DNA from 2 places in the Levilactobacillus zymae genome. Region 2 is predicted to be linked to the other one. Evidence: a T-box and tRNA genes for the amino acid it is inferred to sense, from the RefSeq annotation. Region 2 holds a T-box; the other holds one or more tRNA genes.
The links. The T-box of region 2 lies ahead of tyrS (tyrosine--tRNA ligase). A T-box ahead of a tRNA ligase gene usually reads a tRNA of that ligase, here a tRNA-Tyr.
Positions count from the first base shown of each region.

Region 1: it has a tRNA-Tyr gene. The T-box ahead of tyrS (tyrosine--tRNA ligase) is inferred to sense a tRNA for this amino acid. The anticodon was not compared.

Region 1 is NZ_JAVLAS010000001.1:910,586-920,961, reverse strand. Features, by position in the region: gene RI501_RS04100 (nicotinate phosphoribosyltransferase) at 1-192, opposite strand, end outside; gene RI501_RS04095 (WecB/TagA/CpsF family glycosyltransferase) at 444-1,181, shown strand; gene RI501_RS04090 (GntR family transcriptional regulator) at 1,285-1,986, opposite strand; gene nagA (N-acetylglucosamine-6-phosphate deacetylase) at 2,014-3,156, opposite strand; gene proC (pyrroline-5-carboxylate reductase) at 3,235-4,038, opposite strand; tRNA gene RI501_RS04075 (tRNA-Gln) at 4,316-4,387, opposite strand; tRNA gene RI501_RS04070 (tRNA-Tyr) at 4,395-4,477, opposite strand; gene RI501_RS04065 (metallophosphoesterase) at 4,560-5,375, opposite strand; gene RI501_RS04060 (peptide MFS transporter) at 5,451-6,929, opposite strand; gene RI501_RS04055 (PTS lactose/cellobiose transporter subunit IIA) at 7,265-7,525, opposite strand; gene RI501_RS04050 (PTS sugar transporter subunit IIB) at 7,554-7,886, opposite strand; tRNA gene RI501_RS04045 (tRNA-Thr) at 8,562-8,634, opposite strand; tRNA gene RI501_RS04040 (tRNA-Asn) at 8,659-8,731, opposite strand; rRNA gene rrf (5S ribosomal RNA) at 8,738-8,854, opposite strand; rRNA gene RI501_RS04030 (23S ribosomal RNA) at 8,920-10,376, opposite strand, start outside.
Region 2 is NZ_JAVLAS010000001.1:762,438-772,813, reverse strand. Features, by position in the region: rRNA gene RI501_RS03405 (23S ribosomal RNA) at 1-2,487, opposite strand, end outside; rRNA gene RI501_RS03400 (16S ribosomal RNA) at 2,703-4,268, opposite strand; gene tyrS (tyrosine--tRNA ligase) at 4,831-6,087, opposite strand; T-box leader at 6,136-6,335, opposite strand; gene RI501_RS03390 (Nramp family divalent metal transporter) at 6,399-7,781, opposite strand; gene RI501_RS03385 (IS30-like element ISLsa1 family transposase) at 8,053-8,973, shown strand; gene RI501_RS03380 (helix-turn-helix domain-containing protein) at 9,037-10,376, opposite strand, start outside.

The sequences.
Region 1 (10,376 bases), 150 kb from region 2:
TTGGATATAATGGACAACGTGTTCCAATCCCGCATAAACGGCATACCCGTTGTGGAAGGGCATGTCCCGAAAGAACACTTCAAAAACGGTGTGCTTTTGGGCCATCCCCTCTTCAAAGTACGTCTGAATCATGTTGATTTGGTAGGCATCCGTATGGAGCGTATAGCTGTCGTCAGGATACAAGTTCGTCATAATGGATTTTACTCTCCTTAGCTAGGTTTCAGCACTGTAACTCGATTTAAAACGCGATTCAACTGTTTCATTTTAGCATGAAACCGATTCATTATACTTGTTTTTCATAGTACCAGAAACAAAAAACTCAGCCCACTAATCCGGCTTATAAATTAAATGATAGCAAAGTCTGGCGCCGACCGCCAAAAATCACCAATTTTAACGGTAGATTTTACGGTGACCCGCCCTTCACTTGGAAAGGAAGTTTTGTCATGTCCTCGACGTTTCCGACCGTTACGGTCCTCGACATCCCCTTCATCAACACCACAGCCGCTCAATTCACGGCAGCCGTGCAACACCGCATCGTGCAGCAGCAAAACACCTTTGTGGTGACCGCTAATCCCGAAATTGTGATGTACGCCCACGACCATCCGGACTACCGGGCCCTCCTTCAGTCCGCCGACTATATTACCCCCGACGGCATCGGGATTTTAAACGGCGCCCAGATTTTAGGACAGCCCCTGCCCGAGCGCATCACCGGATTTGATACCCTGCTGACCCTGCTGCAATGGGGCAGTGAACAGCACCGTTCGGCTTACTTTGTGGGAGCCAAACCCGAAGTCATCGCCCGGTTAAAAACCATCCTGCCTCAGCGTTATCCCGGTTTAAAGATTGTCGGGTTACGCGACGGTTACTTCTCGGACGCCCAGGTCGTAGCCGACGACATAGCCACTCAAGCCCCGGATATGGTCTTTGCGGCCTTAGGCTTTCCTAAACAGGAACGTTTCATTGCCAATTACCGCCAGGCCACCCACGGCCTGTGGATGGGGGTCGGTGGCAGTTTTGACGTGCTCGCCGGTACGGTAGCCCGTGCGCCAGAGTTCTGGCAAAAACACCACCTAGAATGGTTCTACCGGACGGTCAAGGAGCCCAAACGACTCAAACGGATTGCGGTGATCCCCCACTACTTACGGCTGGTCAAGCAACAAGCGAAACACGAAAAATCCTAAATCAAAGGCCCCACAGCCCCTTAGAAGTCTCTAACGGTTGTGAGGCCTTTTTAATTTAACTTCGCGACGGGGCCGCGTTCCCCCAGGGTCTCGGGCCGTCGAACTACTTTTCCAAGTAGAATTCGAACCGTTCGCCCACATACTGGGTGCGCACGTATTCGAACGGCGTCCCGTCTTGCAGGTAGGTTACCTGCCGCAACCGCAAGATGGCGTCCCCGCGCTTGATTTTGAGGTACTCGGCAATTCGTTCGGACGCCGACATCGCGGAGACCGTTTGTTGGGCCTTCCCCGGACTCAGCTTCTTCTTGTCTTCCAACGCCCGGTACAGGGAACTGGTCACTTCTTTTTTATTCAAGCCCTTGACCAAGCGATCGGGCACCGTGGCGACCTCAAAACAAATCGGCACATCATCGCCGTAACGAATGCGTTCCATTCGCAAAACCAGGTCGTCTTCGTGCAACTTAAGTTTTTCAGCTTCACTCAGTGACGGGCTCATCACGTGGTAAGAAATCGTCTTACTGGACGGCTGCTTGCCCTGGGCCAACATCAGGTCGGTAAAGCTGGTGACCCCGGACATCTTTTCTTGTACTTTTTGGTTGGCCACGTAGGTCCCCGACCCCACTTGGCGTTCGAGGATTCCTTCGTCGACCAGGGTCTGAATGGCCTGCCGTAGCGTCATCCGACTCACATCAAAATCGCGTGAGAGCTCCCGTTCGGATGGGATTCGGTCCCCCACGGCCCACTTACCGGCTTCGATGGCCCGTTTAATGTCATTATGAATTTGAATATAAATCGGTGAACTCACAGCACCCAACATCCCTTCTAAATCTTCTTACTTCGTGGTGTGATCGAACTTGCGCCCGAGACTGTAGGTCGCTTGCAAGTGCAAGTCTCGCGTCATCAGGTTCAAGTCGGCATCGCGTCCCACGACTAGTTTACCTTTTTGTGTCAAACCGAATTCTTCGGCTTGATTAACCGCGCTCATTTGTACGGCGTCATTGACGTCACATCCCGTAAAGGCGATCACGTTACGGAAGGCTTCGTCGTACCGCAACACGGAGCCGGCCAGGTTGCCACTTTCGAGGCGAGCTTGCCGGTCCTTAACGATGACCTTTTGCCCACCTAATTCGCTGACACCCTCGGGCATCCCCTTGGCCCGCATGGAATCCGTGACCAATTCTAGGCGGTGGGGGCCCTTTTGCTCGTAGGCCAGCTTGATCATGTCCGGCACAATGTGGAAACCGTCACAGATGATTTCACAATACAGATTGTCTTCGAGCATCGCGTGACCGGTTACCCCGGGTTCCCGGTGGCGTAACCCCCGCTGCGCGTTGTATAAATGCGTCACGTGGGTGGCCCGACTATTCAGCAACTGTTCGCGCGTCGCGTTGGAATGGCCCACGGACGGCACGATACCGTTCGCTAAACAGTAGCTCTCGAACTTAGCAGCCCCCGCATCCTCTGGCGCATAGGTGATTAATTTCACCCGGTGTCCGGACAACTGGTTCCACCGTTCAAGTAAGGCCACGTCGGGATCCTTAATGTATTTCTCGGGCTGGGCTCCCTTAAAAATCGCCGCAATGAACGGCCCTTCCAAATGGACACCTTGAATCACGGGATTCTCTTCGGCCGCCACCGCAATGCCCTTCATCGCGTGATCGATGGCCTCGTTAGACTGGGTCATGGTCGTTGGGAACAATGAGGTAATCCCTTCGTTGACCATGTCGTTAACCATCTCGTTGATTTGGTCAGGGTCCCCATCCATACTATCATAGCTGTACCCCCCATGACTATGGACATCAATAAATCCTGGAACGATTGTTTGACCCGTCACCACGTGGATCTCGTCGGCGGGGCGGGGCCGAAAATCAGCGACCGGCCCGACCGCTTCAATTTGCTGATCAAACCGAATGTACCCGTCATCAATGACCTCGTCACCGGTGTAAATCTTGGCGTGCTTTAAGACAATGCTCATGTTTCTCCTCCTCAGTTAAGGCTCAAGCTATCAACATTGTCATTATAATCGGTATAGACCAGCGTTGCAACCTACAAGTTAGTGACTATTAGCATTATCCTTGGCCACCGTGGCATCGATCCCCTTCACCACCGCCGTCATCAACCCCGCTTCTTCCATCGCGAGTAGCCCCGCTACGGTACTGCCCCCGGGTGAAGCAACCTGGTCGATCAAGGCAAACGGAATCTTATCGCTCTTCAAGATCATTTTGGCCGACCCCAGGGTAGCTTGGGCGGCAATCTGCGTCGCCTGTTGTTTGGTCAGACCGTACTTAACCCCGGCCCGACTTAAACTATCGATAAACAAATCGACATAGGCCGGTGAACTACCTGCTAAGGCACTGAAAACGCCAAATTGATCCTCGGCTAGCTCGGTGGTGGTACCAATCGCACCGAAAACGCCCAGGGCGCTGGTCAATTTTCCACCAGTTAATTGATCATTGGCCGCTACGGCCGTCATGCCGGCCCCAATCTCGACGTTCACGTTGGGTAAGGTCCGCAAGATCGGCACGTTGGGTCCGACCAGTTGCGCCATGGCCGCCAACGACAACCCCGCCACGATAGAAATTAAGGTCGTCTGACCGTCTGCTAGTTCATCTTTGATCTCGGTTAACACTGCCGGCGCCACGTTCGGGGTAACGGCAAGAACCACGAGGTCACTTTCGCGCGTCACCGCCGCATTCGTAGGCGCCGCTACCAGGTTATGCCGTGTTGCGTAGGATTCGTAGCTTTCCCGTCGATGACTGTGAACGATAATGTCTTCTGGTAAGAACGCCTTGGCCTGTAGCAAGCCGCCGATAATGGCTTGGGCCATGCCACCCACCCCAATAAATCCAATATTCATTCTAATTTCCTCCTTAGGTGACTGGCAAAAACACGTCGGTCCCATTAATCCCACCAACCATGGCAGCGAATACATTTGCGTACAACGGTATCCCTCAAAGACTGGTCTAGGACCGTCCACGCGGCCGTGACCGACAATCCCGTTCAATTAGACGCTGACTGGTCTGGTTTCGTAATTAGTTCGACTTTAGCGAAAAAAACGAGACTTGTCAATTTTTTCCCAACAAAAAAAAGAACCCAGCCTAACGACTGAGTCCTTCTCGTGATGTTACCTCTAATTGGGCTAGCTGGGTTCGAACCAGCGCATCACGGGATCAAAACCCGTTGCCTTACCACTTGGCTATAGCCCAATAAAAATGGAGGGGAGTGGATTCGAACCACCGAACCCGAAGGAGCGGATTTACAGTCCGCCGCGTTTAGCCAGACTTCGCTACCCCTCCAAAAACTTGAAACGTCGTAACGAATCAACTTCACTATCATACAAAAATCTGTATAAAGCGTCAAGCTTTTTTGGAAACTTTTTTAATTTAAGGTCAAAATTCTTAAGCGTCGTTGCCATTCCGTGAAGTAATCGAACGTTTCCCACTCGTTAATTCGCCGATTATGATAACCCAACGCTTGATTACAATACCAGGTTGGCCCGAGGTGTTGGGGCCAATAATGGCGATGAAGGTGACCGAATTGCACGGCCGCTACCCGGTAACGGGCAAATAGCTCACCTAAGCGCGGACTCCCCATCAGCGCGTTCGCCATGTTCCAAAAGCGATTATCCTGCGTGTATAAAATAAATTCTCGGCGCGGTACAAAATGAGTCATCACCAAGACACGCTTGCCGGTCTGCCGAGCCTGGTCTAATTCGGCCGTTAATTGCGCGTAGACCCGTTCAAACCGTTGGGCGTCACTTAGATCCTGGGGGATACTTCCATCGACCCAGAACGCGTTTTTCCAGGCCAGAAAGTTCCGTCCCGTGAGGTTATCGGCAAAGCCGTAATCGTACCACCCGTTATTCCCTAGAATTCGCCAGTCGGTACCCGGTAAGTCAAGCCATTGATTATGCAAGTAAGTGGGCGTCAACGGCGTTTCTAAGGCCGCCTCGGTCACATCGTGAAGCATATCGTGATTGCCGGCCACAAACCGCACCTGCGCCGGCGCCAGCTGTCGTTGTAGGCGCTCGGCAATTTCAACGGACTGGTCAAAGTGGTTCGTCAGATCACCGGCGATCAGGTACACCCCCACCCGCTGCCGCTTTAAGTAGGCGACTTGTCGGGGAAGCATGGTAACCGGATCGGTCTGATTAACGTCAAAGTGCAAATCACTGATCAGTGCAACTCGAACCATCGCTGGTCCCCCCTTTCCATAAAAAAATGCCACACTAGTTTGACCTAGCGTAGCACTTTTTCATCATTAATGGGGTTATTTAATCCCCGCCATTAAACTCTTGATTGGTTTAACTAGGGCGAATAAGATAAGCCCGGCAACTAAGGCCACGATGGCGACCCCCATGAAGTAGGCGCCTTCGTTCCCTGGCGTGTAGAGCTTAACGATTTGCGCGTTGACCGCTTGGCCGGCGGAATCTGCTAAGAACCACATACTCATCATTTGTGACTGGAAGGCCCGTGGCGCTAACTTGGTCGTCACGGACAACCCGATTGGTGAAATCAGTAATTCGGCGATTTCAACCACGGCCCAACTCCCAACTAACCACAGGGGACTTACCTTGGTTCCTGAACCAAACATCGTCACAGGAATCACCATGATCAGGTAAGAAATCCCGGCAAAGATCATCCCAGTGGCAAACTTAGCGGGTGAACTTGGTTGGTTCTTCCCCCAACGATCCCACAGCATCGCAAAGATTGGCGTGTAGATCAGGATGAACAATGGGTTCAGTGACTGGTACCAAGCTGGCAAGATGTGGAGCCCCAGGAAGTTGTTGTTAGTCTGGTTAGCCGCGAATAAGGCTAAGACAGATGACCCTTGTTCTTCGATGGCCCAGAAGATAGCGGCCGCGATGAACAGGCCTAAGTAAGCCCACACGTGTTTCCGTTCGGTCGCCGTAACCTTCTTACTGGTCAAGAAGACCGTAAAGTAAACAACTGGTGTGGCAATCGCAATGATTGATAATAGCAGCACGAAGTTGTTGATGTTTAAAGCACCCAAGATACTCATTAATAACAGCACTAAGGCGAAGACCACTAAGCCGATGATGACCCGTACGGTCAACTTTTTCATATCACCGGGTTCCAGTGGATCGGCTGGGTATAAGCTGTCCTTGCTCAGGTACTTACGCCCGCCAACCCAATACTGGATTAATCCTAAGAACATCCCGATGGCGGCTAAGGAGAACCCTAAATGGAAGTTGTAGCTTAAACCAAGCCACCCAACCAAATAAGGGGCCACCAAGGACCCTAAGTTGATCCCAAAGACGAAAATCGTAAACCCAGAGTCCCGTCGTGGATCCCCTGCATCATACAGGCTCCCAACCATTTCGGAAACGTTAGGCTTCAACAGACCGGTCCCTAAGACGATTAATAAGATGGAAACGAATAAGGCCATTTTACCGGCAGGAACCGATAACGCAATGTGCCCGAACATGATGAGAACCCCACCGATAAAGACGGTCCGGCGACTCCCCCAAACTCGGTCACTCAGATATCCTCCTAAAACAGAGGAAAGGTAAACCATGGATCCGTAGATGGACATCACCGAGGCAGCAGTTCCTTGATCGAACCCTAACCCGCCCTTAGTGACGGAATAGTACATGTAGTAGATCAGGATGGCGCGCATCCCGTAGTAACTGAACCGTTCCCACATTTCAGTGAAGAACAGAGTGGATAACCCACGTGGTTGGCCAAAGAATGATTTATCTTGGCTGACTTCCGATTTGTTATTCAAATTGATAATACCTCCATTGCATTCGTCAAAAACAATATTTATGCTCCGTAAGGAATAACGGTCGGCTACGAAGTGTATGAACATCTCATAGGCCTCTCATAAAACACAGTGATAATTATAATCCATGAAACGTTATTAAGCAACGTTTTTCGGAATGTAATCGCCTTCAAAGCCGTTAAAACCCCGACCGAATAATGAATAAAAAATTAGCCATCTCATGCAATCTTCTTATTTTTTATTCATTTCTATCTTAAAAACGCTTCCGAATGGATTAGTCCTTCACCCCTAAATTTAATTCAAAAAATCCAGCCTCTCAGGGCTGGATTTTTTAAGTTTCATTCAGATTTTGACAATAATGCTTGAATCAACTCATAATTGCTCTCAACGGCCATCAACGTGTCCATGGCGTGGCAAGTTAAAACGTTAGGTGCTAGGTGTTGGTCGGCTAAGCGGGCCGTCAACTGATTCTGGGCTTGATGAGCAGTCACCAGTTGAGCGCGTCCAGGCTGTAAGTTCAAGGCATGCCCCTGACGTTGTGCGGCAACGGCCTGTAATAGCACCTGTTTGGCCTGGCCAGCCGCTAATAATACCTGCATGGCTAACTGTTCGTTGCTGGGAACCATCTTATAAGCTAGCCATAGCCGGAGCGACAACCGCATTTAACGTTTGGTTCGCAAACTTCACGAGCGCCTCACTATTGAGCCACCCATAAATATCATTCGGAATTACCGCCACCTGGACATTTTGGGCGGTATAGGCATCAATTTGATTGTGGTACGCCGCTTGGGGGGCCAACAGGACTAGATCCTGTTGTGCAATCAGTTCTGGCGTCAATTCGGCAAGACTCGTTGCACTGAAGTGTAAAGGAGCTTGGCGTGTCTCAGCAACTCGCTTGGCTTCGCCTAAAAATAAGTGACTAGAAATTCCTTGAGCACAAACTAACAATACATTCTTCATAATGCGCATCTCCCTATTCGTTCTTCGATAAGTTAAGGATAGCACTAAGTCGAGTAGACCACAATAGCAAATATGTAAAAATCAATATTGAAAATAGTTGTATAATCGCCATCATTGCAGCATACTTTCAACTAGACCATTTTATCGTCATTGAGCTATACCAATTTTAAAGTTTTTTGGATGTTGGCCTGGCTAATGACAGTTGAAAAGACGGGTTTAACTTAGGTGCAGTGAATTTTCAATCAAATGGCGCTCCCCAATTATCATTCGAAGGAAATTTCCAGGTACTGAGTTCGAGCACCTCCGCTCAACGAATAGGCAAGCAGCCAGACCGCTCGGTTCACTTTCACCACTACCTATCAAACCCTCCTGTCACGTGAGATTAGGTGTATTAGCGTTTATACCATAGACTATCGAGCCGCCGTCCTCGGCTGTTAACTGCCTTATAATGCCGAAATTTCATCCTTTACTGGGTAGTTTTCAGGACACTCAGCCGCCGAAAATAGCGGTTAAGCTAGCGGTTATAATTCTGTTTATTGTAGGGATCCTCAATCGTTCAGCGTAAGCGTCACGGCGCTGAACGGTTCCTGCCCATTTAGATACCGCTCTAGCCAAACTCATTCAAATATTAAGACACAAAAAAACGCTGACCAAATGGTCAACGCTTCTTAAGGATGCCGGCTGAGGAATTCGAATCCCCGACCCTCGGTTTACGATACCGATGCTCTACCAGCTGAGCTAAGCCGGCATACTGGCTAAAATTCTAGCACGACTCCGGCAGGCGGGCTCGAACCGTCGACAACCTGATTAACAGTCAGGTGCTCTACCAACTGAGCTATGCCGGAATAATCGCGTGGCAACGTCCTATCCTTGCAGGGGGCGATCCCCCAACTACTATCGGCGTGCTGAAGCTTAACTTCTGTGTTCGGCATGGGAACAGGTGTATCCTTCAGGCTATCGCCACCACACTATTGAGAGCTTATTCCCTCAAAACTAGATATTACCAATTGATTTTCTTTGAGAACACCATTACTTGGTTAAGTCCTCGACCGATTAGTATTGGTCCGCTGCACACCTCACGGTGCTGCCACTTCCAACCTATCTACCTGATCATCTCTCAGGGGTCTTACTTCCATAAAGGAATGGGAAATCTCATCTTGAGGCGAGTTTCACACTTAGATGCTTTCAGCGTTTATCTCATCCATACATAGCTACCCAGCGATGCGCCTGGCGGCACAACTGGTACACCAGAGGTATGTCCATCCCGGTCCTCTCGTACTAAGGACAGCTCCTCTCAAATTTCCTACGCCCGCGACGGATAGGGACCGAACTGTCTCACGACGTTCTGAACCCAGCTCGCGTACCGCTTTAATGGGCGAACAGCCCAACCCTTGGGACCGACTACAGCCCCAGGATGCGATGAGCCGACATCGAGGTGCCAAACCTCCCCGTCGATGTGGACTCTTGGGGGAGATAAGCCTGTTATCCCCAGGGTAGCTTTTATCCGTTGAGCGATGGCCCTTCCATACGGTACCACCGGATCACTAAGCCCGACTTTCGTCCCTGCTCGACCTGTCTGTCTCGCAGTCAAGCTCCCTTCTGCCTTTACACTCGTCGAATGATTTCCAACCATTCTGAGGGAACCTTTGGGCGCCTCCGTTACTTTTTAGGAGGCGACCGCCCCAGTCAAACTGCCCACCTGACACTGTCTCCCGCCACGATAAGTGGCGCGGGTTAGAGTGTTCACACAGCGAGGGTCGTATCCCACCAACGCCTCCATCGAAACTAGCGTTCCGATATCTACGGCTCCGACCTATCCTGTACAAGCTGTGTCAACACCCAATATCAAGCTACAGTAAAGCTCCATGGGGTCTTTCCGTCCTGTCGCGGGTAACCTGCATCTTCACAGGTAATATAATTTCACCGAGTCTCTCGTTGAGACAGTGCCCAGATCGTTACGCCTTTCGTGCGGGTCGGAACTTACCCGACAAGGAATTTCGCTACCTTAGGACCGTTATAGTTACGGCCGCCGTTTACTGGGGCTTCATTTCTGGGCTTCGCCGAAGCTAACTCATCCACTTAACCTTCCAGCACCGGGCAGGCGTCAGCCCCTATACTTCATCTTACGATTTTGCAGAAACCTGTGTTTTTGATAAACAGTCGCCTGGGCCTTTTCACTGCGGCTACACTTGCGTGTAGCACCCCTTCTCCCGAAGTTACGGGGTCATTTTGCCGAGTTCCTTAACGAGAGTTCACTCGCTCACCTTAGGATACTCTCCTCGACTACCTGTGTCGGTTTGCGGTACGGGTAATTAATATCTAACTAGAAGCTTTTCTCGGCAGTGTGACATGGAGCACTTCCCTACTAAAATTCGGTCCTCATCACGCCTTGTCCTTAGCGATAAGCATTTGACTCATCACTAGACTTGACGCTTGAACGCACATTTCCAATCGTGCGCTTGCTTTAGCCTCCTGCGTCCCCCCATCGTT
Region 2 (10,376 bases):
CTCTTGGGGGAGATAAGCCTGTTATCCCCAGGGTAGCTTTTATCCGTTGAGCGATGGCCCTTCCATACGGTACCACCGGATCACTAAGCCCGACTTTCGTCCCTGCTCGACCTGTCTGTCTCGCAGTCAAGCTCCCTTCTGCCTTTACACTCGTCGAATGATTTCCAACCATTCTGAGGGAACCTTTGGGCGCCTCCGTTACTTTTTAGGAGGCGACCGCCCCAGTCAAACTGCCCACCTGACACTGTCTCCCGCCACGATAAGTGGCGCGGGTTAGAGTGTTCACACAGCGAGGGTCGTATCCCACCAACGCCTCCATCGAAACTAGCGTTCCGATATCTACGGCTCCGACCTATCCTGTACAAGCTGTGTCAACACCCAATATCAAGCTACAGTAAAGCTCCATGGGGTCTTTCCGTCCTGTCGCGGGTAACCTGCATCTTCACAGGTAATATAATTTCACCGAGTCTCTCGTTGAGACAGTGCCCAGATCGTTACGCCTTTCGTGCGGGTCGGAACTTACCCGACAAGGAATTTCGCTACCTTAGGACCGTTATAGTTACGGCCGCCGTTTACTGGGGCTTCATTTCTGGGCTTCGCCGAAGCTAACTCATCCACTTAACCTTCCAGCACCGGGCAGGCGTCAGCCCCTATACTTCATCTTACGATTTTGCAGAAACCTGTGTTTTTGATAAACAGTCGCCTGGGCCTTTTCACTGCGGCTACACTTGCGTGTAGCACCCCTTCTCCCGAAGTTACGGGGTCATTTTGCCGAGTTCCTTAACGAGAGTTCACTCGCTCACCTTAGGATACTCTCCTCGACTACCTGTGTCGGTTTGCGGTACGGGTAATTAATATCTAACTAGAAGCTTTTCTCGGCAGTGTGACATGGAGCACTTCCCTACTAAAATTCGGTCCTCATCACGCCTTGTCCTTAGCGATAAGCATTTGACTCATCACCAGACTTGACGCTTGAACGCACATTTCCAATCGTGCGCTTGCTTTAGCCTCCTGCGTCCCTCCATCGTTCAAACAATATTAACTAGTACAGGAATATCAACCTGTTATCCATCGCTTACGCCTTACGGCCTCAGCTTAGGTCCCGACTAACCCTGGGAGGACGAGCCTTCCCCAGGAAACCTTAGTCATTCGGTGGATCAGATTCTCACTGATCTTTCGCTACTCATACCGGCATTCTCACTTCTAAGCGCTCCACTAGTCCTTGCGATCTAGTTTCGTCGCCCTTAGAACGCTCTCCTATCACGCGACATAGTCGCGTCCACAATTTCGGTAATGTGCTTAGCCCCGGTATATTTTCGGCGCAGAGTCACTCGGCTAGTGAGCTATTACGCACTCTTTAAATGGTGGCTGCTTCTGAGCCAACATCCTAGCTGTCTATGCAATTCCACATCCTTTTCCACTTAGCACATATTTAGGGACCTTAATTGGTGGTCTGGGCTGTTCCCCTTTCGACGGTGGATCTTATCACTCATCGTCTGACTCCCGGATATAAATCTGTGGCATTCGGAGTTTATCTGAATTCAGTAACCCATGACGGGCCCCTAGTCCAAACAGTGGCTCTACCTCCACGATTCTAAATCCGAGGCTAACCCTAAAGCTATTTCGGAGAGAACCAGCTATCTCCAAGTTCGTTTGGAATTTCACCGCTACCCACACCTCATCCCAGCATTTTTCAACATACACGGGTTCGGTCCTCCAGTGCGCTTTACCGCACCTTCAACCTGGACATGGGTAGGTCACCTGGTTTCGGGTCTACGTCAACTTACTGAAACGCCCGTTTCAGACTCGCTTTCGCTACGGCTCCGGTCTTAACACCTTAACCTTGCAAATTAACGTAACTCGCCGGTTCATTCTACAAAAGGCACGCTATCACCCATTAACGGGCTCTAACTAATTGTAGGCACATGGTTTCAGGAACTATTTCACTCCCCTTCCGGGGTGCTTTTCACCTTTCCCTCACGGTACTGGTTCACTATCGGTCACTAGGGAGTATTTAGCCTTGGGAGATGGTCCTCCCGGATTCCGACCAGGTTTCACGTGTCTGGCCGTACTCAGGATCCTGAACTGAGGGTTAACGATTTCACCTACGGGGGTATCGCCCGCTCTGCCACACCTTCCCAGATGTTTCGGTTATCCTTAACTTTGGTAACTCAAATATTCAGTCCTACAACCCCACCGAGCAAGCTCGATGGTTTGGGCTGTTCCCCGTTCGCTCGCCGCTACTTAGGGAATCGATTTTTCTTTCTCTTCCTGTGGGTACTTAGATGTTTCAGTTCCCCACGTCTGCCTCAACTTGAGTATGTATTCGTCAAGTTGTAATCATCGGTAAAGATGATTGGGTTTCCCCATTCGGAAATCTCCGGATCAAAGCTTACGTACAGCTCCCCGAAGCATATCGGTGTTAGTCCCGTCCTTCATCGGCTCCTAGTACCAAGGCATTCACCATGCGCCCTTCATAACTTAACCTAACGGTCACTTCGTGACCGCTGATTAATTGAGTATTAGCGAATAAACTAATTAAAAAACTCAAAATAAACGCGGTGTTCTCGGTTTAATTATCTTTAATAATTAAAGGAAAATAATTGATAATATCTAGTTTTCAAAGAACAAGTTTGAGGGTAGACCCCTCAAAACTGACCATTGTTTCGACAAAGTATGTGTAGCCTCCGTATATTCCTTAGAAAGGAGGTGATCCAGCCGCAGGTTCTCCTACGGCTACCTTGTTACGACTTCACCCTAATCATCTGTCCCACCTTAGACGGCTGGCTCCCGAAGGTTACCCCACCGGCTTTGGGTGTTACAAACTCTCATGGTGTGACGGGCGGTGTGTACAAGGCCCGGGAACGTATTCACCGCGGCATGCTGATCCGCGATTACTAGCGATTCCAACTTCATGTAGGCGAGTTGCAGCCTACAATCCGAACTGAGAACGGCTTTAAGAGATTAGCTTGGCCTCACGACTTCGCAACTCGTTGTACCGTCCATTGTAGCACGTGTGTAGCCCAGGTCATAAGGGGCATGATGATTTGACGTCATCCCCACCTTCCTCCGGTTTGTCACCGGCAGTCTCACCAGAGTGCCCAACTGAATGCTGGCAACTGATAATAAGGGTTGCGCTCGTTGCGGGACTTAACCCAACATCTCACGACACGAGCTGACGACAACCATGCACCACCTGTCATTCTGTCCCCGAGGGGAACGTCTTATCTCTAAGATTGGCAGAAGATGTCAAGACCTGGTAAGGTTCTTCGCGTAGCTTCGAATTAAACCACATGCTCCACCGCTTGTGCGGGCCCCCGTCAATTCCTTTGAGTTTCAACCTTGCGGTCGTACTCCCCAGGCGGAGTGCTTAATGCGTTAGCTGCAGCACTGAAGGGCGGAAACCCTCCAACACTTAGCACTCATCGTTTACGGCATGGACTACCAGGGTATCTAATCCTGTTTGCTACCCATGCTTTCGAGCCTCAGCGTCAGTTACAGACTAGACAGCCGCCTTCGCCACTGGTGTTCTTCCATATATCTACGCATTCCACCGCTACACATGGAGTTCCACTGTCCTCTTCTGCACTCAAGTTACCCAGTTTCCGATGCACTTCTTCGGTTAAGCCGAAGGCTTTCACATCAGACTTAAGTAACCGCCTGCGCTCGCTTTACGCCCAATAAATCCGGACAACGCTTGCCACCTACGTATTACCGCGGCTGCTGGCACGTAGTTAGCCGTGGCTTTCTGGTTGAATACCGTCACGATGTCAACAGTTACTCTGACACCCGTTCTTCTTCAACAACAGAGTTTTACGAGCCGAAACCCTTCTTCACTCACGCGGCATTGCTCCATCAGACTTTCGTCCATTGTGGAAGATTCCCTACTGCTGCCTCCCGTAGGAGTCTGGGCCGTGTCTCAGTCCCAATGTGGCCGATTACCCTCTCAGGTCGGCTACGCATCATCGCCTTGGTGGGCCTTTACCTCACCAACTAGCTAATGCGCCGCGGAACCATCCAGAAGTGATAGCCGAAGCCACCTTTCAAACAAAAACCATGCGGTTTTTGTTGTTATACGGTATTAGCACCTGTTTCCAAGTGTTATCCCCTGCTTCTGGGCAGGTTTTCCACGTGTTACTCACCAGTTCGCCACTCGTTCCAATGTTGAAATCAGTGCAAGCACGTCAATCAACGGGAACTCGTTCGACTTGCATGTATTAGGCATGCCGCCAGCGTTCGTCCTGAGCCAGGATCAAACTCTCATCTTAAAAGATGATAAGCTCGAATAGCTCATCGATTGTTGTTACGTTTTTAAAGCGAATTGACTTCGCAAATATTGTTTGGGTTTGAACCAAAGTTCAAACCGCCCTACACATATTTGGTTTGTCGAAACAATGTTCAGTTTTCAAAGGTCTACCAAGCTGTTCGTTAAACGAACAGCTTAATCATCATAACATCTCGTTAAGATGATGTCAACTAGAAGTTTGATTTAACAACGTTTCTAGCTGAACCGTCATCGCTTAGCGACAACTTAATTAGAATAACATTTTGTCAGTGGCTCGTCAACAACTAATTTCAATTTTTCAAATTGGTCTAGCTGATAACATTGCCGTGACAACGTCTATAACTATACCAACCTAGGCCCCCACCGTCAACCAAAATCACTAAAACTTTCTAACCTTTTTTCAAAGCCATATCTTATAAACCCATCACCCAATAATAGTTACCCGACGGCCGTGTGTTCCCCGTTTTTAAACGCTGTACCGTTCGCCTTTATTTTAACAACAAAAAAAGCCCGCGGTCTCCCGTGGGCTACAAATGATCATCAATTTACTGAACTCGGGCTAAGAAGTACCGCTTCTTCCCCCGCCGCACAATGACAAACTTACCATCAAACGCGCTGGTTGGATCAATCTCAGCGGCGGGATCCGTCACCTTTTCACCGTTAATCCGAATCGCACCGTTCGTAATATCTTCACGGGCTTGACGCCGTGACGATTCAATCTTGGTAGTATCCACTAGCCATTCCACCAAGCCTTGCTTGTCCGCAGCTACCGTCACGGATGGCATGTTCTTGAAACCTTGTTCGATTTCACTAGCCGTCAGATCCGCCACATCGCCGGAGAACAAAGCCTTGGTAATGTGTTGGGCTTCGACTACAGCTTGATGACCGTGAACAAACTCAGTCACTTCTTCGGCTAACCGCGTCTGGGCTTCCCGCTTTTCAGGGTGCGCCGCTACGGCATCGGCCAGGTGCTGGATCTCATCTTGGCTCAAGAAAGTAAAGTACTTCAAGAACTTCACCACGTCGCGGTCATCCGTGTTAATCCAGAACTGGTAGAATTCGTAAGGCGAGGTCTTTTCGGGGTCCAACCAGACGTTGCCACCTTCGGACTTCCCAAACTTAGTGCCGTCCGCCTTCAGCAGTAGCGGAATCGTTAACCCGTAAACCTTGGCATCGGAACCTTCCTGTCGGTGAATCAAATCAATACCGGACGTGATATTTCCCCATTGGTCGGCGCCCCCAATTTGGAGTTGGACATCTTCGTGTTTGTATAAATGAAGGAAATCGATCGATTGGAGAATCTGGTACGTGAATTCGGTGTAGGAAATGCCGACTTCCAACCGGGAGGCCACAATTTCCTTGTTCAACATGGTGTTGACGTTAAATAACTTCCCGAAGTCTCGCAAGAAGTCTAGCAAGGACAACTTGGATAACCAATCGTAATTGTTCACGATCTTAAAACTACCGTCTTGGCCGAAAAGATGTTCCATCTGAGCCGTCAAGCAGTCTTGATTATGCCGGACTTGGTCCATCGTTTGCAGTTTTCGTTCGGCTTTCTTCCCGGATGGGTCCCCAATCGAACCCGTTGCGCCCCCGATGACGATGTACGGCCGGTGACCCGCCAACTGGAATCGCTTAAGAATCATGAACGGAATCAAGTGACCGATGTGCATCGAGTCGCCAGTGGGATCGATCCCGGCATACAGCCCCACGGCCTTTTCGTTAACTAAGTCGGCTAAGCCCGCTTCGTCCGTTTGCTGGTTAATGGCCCCGCGCCATTTTAATTCATCAATAATCGACATGTGTTTTCCTCCTATATACTAAAAAAGTCCCTAACGGTCATCAAGACCATCAGGGACGAATTCAAAATCCGCGTTACCACCCAAGTTGTTGTCGTGTGACAACCGCTCGTCATCGTTAACGGAATGACCCGCTGAACACATCAGCCGCTCCACAGGGTAATTCATGTTCTCGGACGTTCCGACTCGCACTCCCGTCGGCTCTCTGCACCGTTGCCCAGACCACTACTGAACTGCTTCATTGCTTATGGTTTCGATGATACTGGCCTGACGGATAAATGTCAACTGCCAAGACACACTCGCCCTCCTTAAAATTAGAAGAACAGTTTCAGACTCGCCCACACAATCTGGAGGTTTAACAAGGTCAAGACAATTGTACTCAGCCAGGCCAGCCAAGTCACCCAGGGTTTGTTGACGTATTCAGCGCCCATAATCTTTTTTGACGAGGTAAAAATAGTCAACGGAATCATCGAAAACGGTAAGGCAATCGACAGGAAAACCTGCGAATTGACCAATAATCGGTCCAACGCGGCTTCGTTCCCGCCGTACAGGATGGTACAAATCACGACCGGCGCTACCGACAGTAACCGGGTCACTAACCGGCGCACCCAAATTGGAATTTTCAAGTTAATGAAACCTTCCATAATGACTTGCCCCGTCAGCGTCCCCGTAATCGTCGAATTCTGTCCCGATGCGAGTAACGCCACTGCAAACAGCGTTGACAGGAAAGGTGAGGCCACGGCACCCGCTAAATGATTGTCCTGCAGCACCATGTACAGATTTCCAAACGTCCCTAATTTGTCGACGTCCTTACCGAAGAATAACGCGGCCCCCAATAATAGGAGCAAGCAGTTAATCACGAAGGCCCCCATCAACTGGATGTTGGAGTCCCAGGTCGTAAACTTGACCGCCCGCCGCATCTCTTCCGGGTCATCCCGGTTAAACTTACGAGTTTGCGCGATGGACGAATGCAAGTAGAGGTTGTGCGGCATGACCGTCGCCCCAACGATCCCCAACGCCATAGTCAACTGTCCCGGATGCACAATCTGGGCCTGCGGAATAAAGTTGGCGACCGCTTGCCCCATGTTCGGCTGAGCGATGATCACCTCGTAAGCGAAGACCACTAAAATCACGGTAATCAAGCAAATAACGATGGCTTCAATCTTACGAAAACCTAGTTTCGTCAATAATAATAGTAGTAACACGTCAAAAACGGTCAGCGAAACCCCAATAATCAAGGGAATTCCGAATAACAGTTGCAGGGCAATTGCGCCCCCAATCACTTCGGCAATGTCCGTCGCCATGATGGCCAACTCGGTGACCACCCAGAGGACAAATCCGACTCGCTTAGTCGTGTACGACCGCGTGGCCTGAGCTAAGTCTTGTTGCGTCACGATTCCCAGTTTAGCCGCCATGTATTGGAGCAACATCGCAATCAAACTGGAAATCAAGATCACGGACATCAAGAGGTACCCGTACTGGGCCCCACCCCCGATGGACGTTACCCAGTTACCGGGATCCATATATCCCACGGCTACCAAGGCTCCCGGTCCCGAAAAGGCAATCAGGTTCTTAAAGAAACCTTTTTCCTTGGGAATTGTGACGGTCCCATTGATTTCTTCTAGTGACGGTCCGTTAGCGGACCCCAGCAGTCCCCCCGTCTTGTCTGCCGTGGTCTTTGAAACGTTATCTGTCATGTTTTCCACTCCCCCTATCTGATGGTAGTCACCATTATACGGGGGCCGGCCGCTTTGTAAACCCAGATTTAGTGCGGGATTTTCCTAGATTTAAATTACCCACTAAATAGATTAAATAAAAAGCGTCCGGGAAACCTAATCCCGCACGCTTCAGCAAAAACAAAAATATTAATGGCAAATTCTATAATTAATCCGAACAGAAATTAAAAAGCCCAAAGCAATCACTTACAATGGTAGTAGCTAATTCCAACCAATATAGGGAGTGATTACTTTGGGTACATCTACTTTATCACGTTTTCAACGTGGCGCACTAGCACAACTGGTCAATGAGGGGAATAAATCTTACCAAGTAATGGCTGACGCCTTAGGCGTCGCCAAAGCTACGATTAGCTATGAGTTGGACCGGGTTAAACCTTATGATCCAGAATTAGCTCAGCAAGATGCAGATCGCAAAAGGCGGAATTGCGGTCGTCGTTCGATGCTGACGGCAGCATTAGCGACTTTAATTACCAATCACTTACGATTAACCTGGTCACCAGAAACCATTGCGGCCGCTTATAACTTGAGCACTGCGTCAATTTATAATTGGCTTAATCGTGGCTGGCTCCCCTTCAAATTGACTGATCTACCCAATCGGAATGTCCGCCAGCACCGAGTGAGCGAAAATCGTGGGAAATTTACAAGTGGGACTTCCATCGAACAACGGCCAACAACTGTTAATCAACGGTTAGCTTTTGGTCATTGGGAAGTAGATACGGTGCTTTCTAGTCGAAGTGAGTCACGATCATGTCTGGTTACATTCGTAGAACGTAAGACCCGACTTCTATGGGCCATCAAAGCCCCTAATAGAACGGCTAAGGCTCTAAACACCGCCTTTGGCAAGTTTATGGGGGCCTTCGGTCCCCAAGTAAAATCCATTACTGTTGATCATGGTAAAGAGTTTGCCAATTATCAGGCCTTAGAACAGGATTATCAGATCAAAGTTTATTTTTGCCATCCATATTCACCATGGGAGCGAGGTTCCAATGAATATTTTAATAGACGGTTACGCTGGTTCTTCCCGAAAAAGACCAATTTTAGCCAAGTAACGACTGATGAGATCCTAGCAGCACTTGAACTAATTAATCAACGACCATTAAAAATACATCATCAACAGACTGCCATTGAAAGATTCCGGGCTTGTTCGGATTAAACTTGTAATTTGCCTAATATAAAAATTTACGCGACTCATCAATTTTGGAATAATCGCGGTCGTTTACGGATTCTGGAAATCCAACGCAAAAATTGACAGCTCGTGGTGTCGCAAGGTCCGAATCAATCGGTCGAGGTTCTCCCCGTACTTCAGCTCCTTAATCCAATGGAAAGCCTCCAACTGATGGGCCTGGGCAAACCGAACGGCCTGCGGATCTGTGCCGTAGACCACAATGTAGTTATGCCGTTTCTGTTCGTCAATCACTACCTGATTGGTCAGCAGACTCAGATGGACAATCCCGCCCAACAAGCGGTTGAAGATGTCGGTCGTGACCCCCAACATGTCGTAGGAAACCAAGATCTGTACTCGCGCGGCGGTTAAATTTAACCCGTTGGTGTACTTGCTAAGGTACTTTTGGACCAACCGTAAATCGCTAGGCGTGACTTGCTCCGGATAGAGCTGAGCCAGACTGTTCGCAATGTCCGTGGCCGCTGCCGTAGACGTCGGGGTGGTCCGGTACAACGCGGTGACTTCCGGTCGTAACAGCGGGTCAACCCGAAAGAGCAACATGAACTGCCCCAGCGAGAAGAGCCAGTTGGCAAACCAGTCTTGACCAGTGGCAAAATCACTGAGCGACGCCACACTAGGCGCCAGCTGATAGGTCGGAACCTTCTGCCGCAACCCGGAATACAGGCGCTGCATGTTCCGGGGTTGTAAAGCCCGGACGAAATACGGCGAACTGGTCAACAAATAGTCCAACGTGGCCAGCTCGGTTAATGCCTCGCGGGGCGTATCGTTGAGTTGTTGTTGAAACTTCACGGCTAACGGCCGCAAATCCGTCAAGTGAACCAACGGGAACCGTAACGCCGCGTACCGGTGCCCTTGCGCTAACCGCAACAATGCTAGTGTAATCAGCAGGTTGCGATGTTGCGCCAATCCCTTGGAATTCTGATACAGGGTGTCGTCAGCGTAGGTCGTACAAATCGCATCGTATAGCGACTGATACGCCGCCGGTAATTCGGGTAATTCGTTCAGCGTGGTCAGCGTGGTACTAAAGAGCGTAAAGTACAGCAGTTGGACCAACGTTTCATCCCCGGTCAGCCGCAACGGATTCGTGGTGAGCTCCAGGTGATATTGAGCCAGTTGCTGGCGCATTGGCCGCATCCGCCGGTTAAACGTCGACGTACTAATCCCGTAGCGTTCACACAGGGTGCGCACCTGTTGCGGTTCGGCACTCAACGTCGCCAGGACGGCTTGATACGGAATGCTGCGGGCGTATAACCAATGCCGGTACACGTCAACCGTAATCGGCGTGGTCAAACTATCCTTGGTCAGCTTGGTCGTCGGGGCTAGGTGTTGTAGGTCGGTCCGTAAATTCAAGAGAATATGGTAGGCTTGCGAAT